2 linked regions of the Actinacidiphila yeochonensis CN732 genome follow. Each later gene encodes a partner of the first gene's protein in a complex. Links are inferred from orthologs where the notes say so. Each region holds a gene or a part of one and is shown in the gene's direction. Other genes may lie near its edges. The genes, in order: BS72_RS16835 and lpdA.

Region 1 (3,192 bases):
CGAGAACCGCGTCATCGACACCCCGCTCGCCGAGTCCGGGATCGTGGGCACCGCGATCGGCCTGGCGCTGCGCGGCTACCGTCCGGTGGTGGAGATCCAGTTCGACGGCTTCGTCTTCCCCGCCTACGACCAGATCGTCACGCAGATGGCGAAGATGCACGCCCGGGCGCTGGGCAAGATCAAGCTGCCCGTCGTGGTGCGCATCCCCTACGGCGGCGGCATCGGCGCGGTGGAGCACCACAGCGAGTCGCCCGAGGCGCTGTTCGCGCACGTGCCGGGGCTGAAGGTGGTCGGGCCGTCGAACCCCTCGGACGCGTACTGGATGCTCCAGCAGGCCATCGAGTGCGACGACCCGGTCATCTTCCTGGAGCCCAAGCGGCGCTACTGGGACAAGGGCCTGGTGGACGTCTCGGCGGTGCCGACCGCCCTGCACAAGGCGGTCGTGGCGCGTCCGGGCACCGACCTGACGCTGGCCGCGTACGGGCCGATGGTCAAGGTCTGCCTGGAGGCGGCGGCCGCGGCGGAGAACGAGGGCCGCAGCCTGGAGGTGGTCGACCTGCGCTCCATGTCGCCGATCGACTTCGACACCGTCCAGGAGTCGGTGGAGCGCACCCGGAGGCTGGTGGTCGTCCACGAGGCGCCCGTCTTCTACGGCTCCGGCGCGGAGATCGCCGCGCGGATCACCGAGCGCTGCTTCTACCACCTGGAGGCACCGGTGCTGAGGGTGGGCGGCTTCCACGCCCCCTACCCCCCGGCCCGCCTTGAGGAGGAGTTCCTGCCCGGCCTGGACCGCGTACTCGACGCCGTCGACCGCGCGCTGGCGTTCTGAGGAGAGGGTTGTGACGATCATGGCCGTGAGTTCGGAGCAGGCGCAGCGCTTCCGTGAGTTCAGGATGCCGGACGTCGGCGAGGGCCTGACCGAGGCGGAGATCCTCAAGTGGTTCGTCGGCGTCGGTGACACCGTCGCCGACGGGCAGGTCGTGTGCGAGGTGGAGACCGCCAAGGCGGCGGTCGAGCTGCCGATCCCGTTCGACGGGGTGGTGCGCGAGATCCGCTTCGCGGAGGGCACCACGGTGGACGTGGGGACGCCCATCATCGTGGTCGACGCGGGGGAGCAGGCGGGTGGCGCGGCCGCGCCGGCCGCCGCCGGTCCCGCGGTGGTTCCGGACGCCGTTCCCGCCGTTCCCGCCGTCGAGGCGGCACCGGCGGAGGAGAAGCCCGCCGCGCGGACGGCGGTGCTGGTCGGTTACGGGGTGGCGCCGTCCACGACGACCCGGCGGCCGCGCAAGCCGCAGGTGCCGGCGCCGGCCGCCCCGGTCCAGCCGGCGACCGAGGTGCCTCCGGTCCAGGCCCCGGTCGAGCCCGCTGCCCCGCAGGCGCCGGCCCAGCCGGCCGCCCCCGAGGACGGCCGGGACGGGGCGAGCCCGATGGTCTACAGCAGGCCGCTGGCCAAGCCGCCGGTGCGCAAGCTGGCCAAGGAACTGGGCATCGACCTGGCCACGGTGGCGCCCACCGGGCCGAACGGCGTCGTGACCCGCGAGGACATCCGCGCGGCCGCGGCCCCCCCGGCCCAGCTGCCGCCCGTCCTGGAGCCGGCCCCGCAGGGACGGGAGCGGGAGGTGCGGGTGCCGGTCAAGGGCGTCCGCAAGGCGACCGCGCAGGCCATGGTGGCCAGCGCCTTCACCGCGCCGCACGTCACCGAGTTCGTGACGTTCGACATCACCCGCACCATGAAGCTGGTCCAGGAGCTGCGGGCCGACCCGGCGTTCGCCGGGGTCAAGGTGAGCCCGCTGCTGCTGGTGGCCAAGGCGCTGCTGGTGGCGATCCGGCGCAACCCGGAGATCAACGCGGCCTGGGACGAGGCCAACCAGGAGATCGTCCACAAGTCCTACGTGAACCTCGGGATCGCGGCGGCCACCCCGCGCGGCCTGATCGTGCCCAACATCAAGGACGCGCAGGACAAGACGCTGCCGGAGCTGGCGGCGGCCCTCGGCGAGCTCGTCGGCACCGCGCGGGAGGGCCGTACGGCGCCGAACGCGATGCAGGGCGGTACCGTCACGATCACCAACGTCGGCGTCTTCGGCATCGACACCGGCACGCCCATCCTCAACCGGGGGGAGTCCGCGATCCTCGCCTTCGGCGCGGTCAAGCTCCAGCCCTGGGTGCACAAGGGCAAGGTGAAGCCGCGACAGGTGACGACGCTGGCGCTCTCCTTCGACCACCGGCTGGTCGACGGCGAGCTCGGCTCCAAGGTGCTCGGCGACGTCGCGGCGATCCTGGAGCAGCCCAAGCGGCTCCTCACCTGGGCCTGACGGCCTGAGCGCGCGGCCGGACCCTCCACCGGGTCCGGCCGGCTGACCAACCGAGTCGGCTGACCAACTGAGTCGGCTGACCGACCGGGCCGGCTGACCGACCGGGCCGGCTGACCGACGTGCCGACCGGCTGACCGACGTGCCGGCTGTCCCGGCACGTCGGTCGGCCCGGTCACCGGTCACTCGATCGGCTGAGGGCCCTGTGCCTTTTCCGACGCCCGGGACCCCGGTCGGCCGCAGCTCAGCGTGTTGTCCCGGGGTTCCGTCCCGTTTTGTGCTGCCATCGACCGTATGGCAGTTACTGTCTCCGTTGTGCTGCTTCTGCTGCTGCTGGCGAGCATGCAGATGCGCAACCGCGCCCTCAAGCCCAGCCACGCGATCACCTGCGTGCTGCTCGGCTTCTGCCTGGCTTCCTCCAGCCTGGCCCCCACCATCCAGTCCACGCTCACCTCGACGGCGTCCCTGGTCAGCACCATCCACCCGTGACCGGGGACGGTTGACTCCGGTTCGGGCTCGCTGAGGCCGCTGAGGCCGCTGAGTCCGGTCAGGCGCCGCTCAGGAGGCGGTCGGCGGCACCTGGGCGGTCGGCCCCAGGCCGGTGGCCGCGGCCGGCGGCGGCCGGAGAGGAAGGTGACCAGCGCGCCGACCGCACCGGCCAGCGCCACCAGGGCTCCCGCGCCGGCGACGGCGAGGTACGGCACCGCGGTCCCGTCGGAGACCACCCGGCCGCGGATGTCGGAGGCCGGCAGGGTGCCCGAGGACAGCTCCAGGTGCATGCGCGAGTCAACGGAGTCGGCGCGGTGGTCGCCCAGGAGGAAGACCCGGCCGGCCGGCACGGTGATGTCCACCGGAGTGAGCAGGTTGGACTGGCCCTGGGAGA
Region 2 (3,223 bases), on another replicon or contig:
GAGGGCCGGCTGGTGCTGGCCGACGCGATCACCCGCGCCTCCGAGGAGTCCCCGGACGCGATCGTGGACGTGGCCACGCTGACCGGCGCGATGGTGCTGGCGCTGGGCACCGAGCGGTTCGGCATCATGGCCAACGACGACGACTTCCGCGCCGAGGTGCACGCCACCGCGCTGGCCGAGGGCGAGGACTCCTGGCCGATGCCGCTGCCGCAGCAGCTGCGCAAGTCGTTCGACTCGTCGGTGGCCGACATCGCGAACATGGGCGTGCGGATGGGCGGCGGCCTGATCGCCGGCCTGTTCCTGCGCGAGTTCGTCGGCGAGGGCATCACCTGGGCGCACCTGGACATCGCCGGCCCGGCCTTCTACGAGGGCACCCCGTACGGCTACACCCCCAAGGGCGGCACCGGCTCGGCCGTGCGCACCCTGGTGGCGCTGGCCCGCCGGACCGCCGAGGGCGAGCTGTTCGCCCGCTGAGCGGTGCGGCCCGGGCGCCGGACGGCACCGCACGGGCAGTGAGATCCGTCACGTACGGCCCCGGGTACGCCCCCGGGGCCGTACGTGTTGGCGCCGACGGCCCGGGCCGATGCCCCGCCGGGCGCCGACAAGTGCGAAGATGTTGTCTCGGCACGACAGGGCCCCCTTTGAGACAAAGCGGCCGAACCCAACCGCCGCCCGGTCACCGCGGACCGGCTCCGGCGTACCCATGCATGGAGGACGTGACGTGGCGAACGACGCCAGCACCGTTTTCGACCTAGTGATCCTCGGCGGTGGCAGCGGTGGCTACGCGGCCGCTCTGCGTGCCGCGCAGCTGGGACTGGACGTCGCCCTGATCGAGAAGAACAAGCTCGGGGGCACCTGTCTGCACCAGGGATGCATTCCCACCAAGGCGCTGCTGCACGCCGGCGAGATCGCCGACCAGGCTCGTGAGAGCGAGCAGTTCGGTGTGCGTGCCACCTTCGAGGGCATCGACATCGCGGCCGTCCACAAGTACAAGGACGACGTGATCTCCGGCCTGTACAAGGGCCTGCAGGGCCTGGTGGCCTCCCGCAAGGTCACCTACATCGAGGGCGAGGGCCGGCTGTCCTCCCCCACCTCGGTGGACGTCAACGGGCAGCGCGTCCAGGGCCGGCACGTGCTGCTGGCCACCGGCTCCGTGCCGCGCTCGCTGCCGGGCCTGACCATCGACGGCAACCGGATCATCTCCTCGGACCACGCGCTGGTCCTGGACCGCGTTCCGCAGTCCGCGATCATCCTGGGCGGCGGCGTCATCGGCGTCGAGTTCGCCTCGGCGTGGAAGTCCTTCGGTACCGACGTCACCATCGTCGAGGGCCTGCCCCACCTGGTGCCGGTCGAGGACGAGAACAGCTCCAAGCTGCTGGAGCGGGCCTTCCGCAAGCGCGGCATCAAGTTCAACCTCGGCACGTTCTTCCAGGGCGCCGAGTACACCGACTCCGGCGTGCGGGTCACGCTGGCGGACGGCAAGACCTTCGAGGCGGAGGTGCTGCTGGTCGCGATCGGCCGCGGCCCGGTCTCGCAGGGCCTCGGCTACGAGGAGCAGGGCGTCGCGATGGACCGCGGCTACGTCCTCGTCGACGAGCAGATGCGCACCAACGTGCCGACGATCTCCGCGGTCGGCGACCTGGTGCCCACCCTCCAGCTGGCCCACGTCGGCTTCGCCGAGGGCATCCTCGTCGCCGAGCGGCTGGCCGGCCTCAAGCCGGTGCCGATCGACTACGACGGCGTGCCGCGGGTGACGTACTGCCACCCCGAGGTGGCCTCGATGGGGCTGAGCGAGGCGAAGGCCAAGGAGGTCTACGGCTCGGACAAGGTGGTCACGCTCAAGTACAACCTGGCCGGCAACGGCAAGAGCAAGATCCTCAAGACCCAGGGCGAGGTCAAGCTGGTCCAGGTCCGCGACGGCGCGGTCGTCGGCATCCACATGGTGGGTGACCGGATGGGCGAGCAGGTCGGCGAGGCCCAGCTGATCTACAACTGGGAGGCGCTGCCGGCCGAGGTCGCGCAGCTGATCCACGCCCACCCCACGCAGAGTGAGGCCCTCGGGGAGGCCCACCTCGCGCTCGCGGGCAAGCCGCTGCACTCGCACGACTGACCCTCGCAACCGCAAGAGCCACCCATCCGCACAGATCGTTAGGAGCAACCGCAACCATGGCGGTTTCCGTAACCCTGCCGGCGCTCGGCGAGAGCGTGACCGAGGGCACCGTCACCCGCTGGCTCAAGGCCGAGGGCGAGCGCGTCGAGGTCGACGAGCCGCTGCTCGAGGTCTCGACCGACAAGGTCGACACCGAGATCCCCTCCCCCGTCTCCGGCGTGCTCTCCTCCATCAAGGTCGCCGAGGACGAGACGGTCGAGGTCGGCGCTGAGCTGGCCGTCATCGACGACGGCACCGGCGCCCCGGCCGCGCCCGCCGCCCCGGCGGCTCAGCCCGAGCCGGCCGCGGCCCCCGCCGCGCCCGCCGCCGTGCCGTCCACCGAGGCGGCCGCGCCCGCCCCGGCCCCGACCGCCGCCGCCACCGCGGGCGGCTCCGGCGCCTCCGGCACCGACGTGGTGCTGCCGGCGCTCGGCGAGTCCGTCACCGAGGGCACCGTCACCCGCTGGCTGAAGGCGGTCGGCGAGACCGTCGAGGCCGACGAGCCGCTGCTGGAGGTCTCGACCGACAAGGTCGACACCGAGATCCCGTCGCCGGTCTCCGGCACCGTCCTGGAGATCCTGGTCCAGGAGGACGAGACGGCTGAGGTCGGCGCCCGCCTGGCGGTCGTCGGCGCGGCCGGTGCCGCTCCGGCCCAGGCCCCGGCCCCCGCCGCCCCGGCCCCGGCTCCGGCGGCGCCCGCCCCGGTCCAGCCGGCCGCCCCGCGCAGCCGGCCGCCCCGCCCCGCAGGCGCAGGCCCCGGCCGCTCCGGCTCCGGCCCCCGTCCAGCCCGCGGCCCCGGCCCCGGCGGCGCCCGCACCGGTCCAGCCGGCGGCTCCGGCCGCTCCGGCCGAGGCCGGCGGGTCCGAGGGTGCCTACGTCACCCCGCTGGTCCGCAAGCTGGCCGTGGAGAGCGGCGTCGACCTGGCGTCGGTGCGCGGCACCGGCGTCGGCGGCCGCATCCGCAAGCAGGACGTGCTCGCCGCCGCCGAGGCCGCCAAGGCCGCGGCGAAGGCTCCGGCCGCCGCCCCGGCGAAGGCCGCGGCCGGCACGCCGGCGGTGTCCCCGCTGCGCGGC

What was found.
Region 2: the proteins of BS72_RS16835 (region 1) and lpdA are in contact, whole or in part, in a crystal structure (PDB 1EBD), measured with the Geobacillus stearothermophilus proteins. The link is inferred for Actinacidiphila yeochonensis CN732 from one-to-one orthologs. Residues at the interface, in WP_033016211.1 of Geobacillus stearothermophilus: Ile130, Ala131, Met132, Pro133, Arg136, Arg140, Glu141, Asn155, Arg157; in WP_049624544.1 of Geobacillus stearothermophilus: Pro340, Ser341, Asp344, Tyr345, Arg403, Asp406, Val408, Glu431, Ala432, Gly433, Asp438.

The regions. Positions count from the first base shown.
Region 1 is NZ_JQNR01000005.1:1,169,743-1,172,934, forward strand. The notes cover bases 198-3,080. They hold BS72_RS16835 (dihydrolipoamide acetyltransferase family protein), read left to right. Parts: upstream 198-848; coding sequence 849-2,312; downstream 2,313-3,080. Other genes in these bases: BS72_RS16830 (alpha-ketoacid dehydrogenase subunit beta), read left to right, coding at 198-829; BS72_RS38385 (hypothetical protein), read left to right, coding at 2,604-2,798. Also shown: more of BS72_RS16830, read left to right, coding at 1-197.
Region 2 is NZ_JQNR01000003.1:396,117-399,339, forward strand. The notes cover bases 2-2,915. They hold lpdA (dihydrolipoyl dehydrogenase), read left to right. Parts: upstream 2-721; coding sequence 722-2,110; downstream 2,111-2,915. Other genes in these bases: BS72_RS03330 (leucyl aminopeptidase), read left to right, coding at 2-474. In the rest of the region: more of BS72_RS03330, read left to right, coding at 1-1. UniProt on the Escherichia coli protein: Lipoamide dehydrogenase is a component of the glycine cleavage system as well as of the alpha-ketoacid dehydrogenase complexes.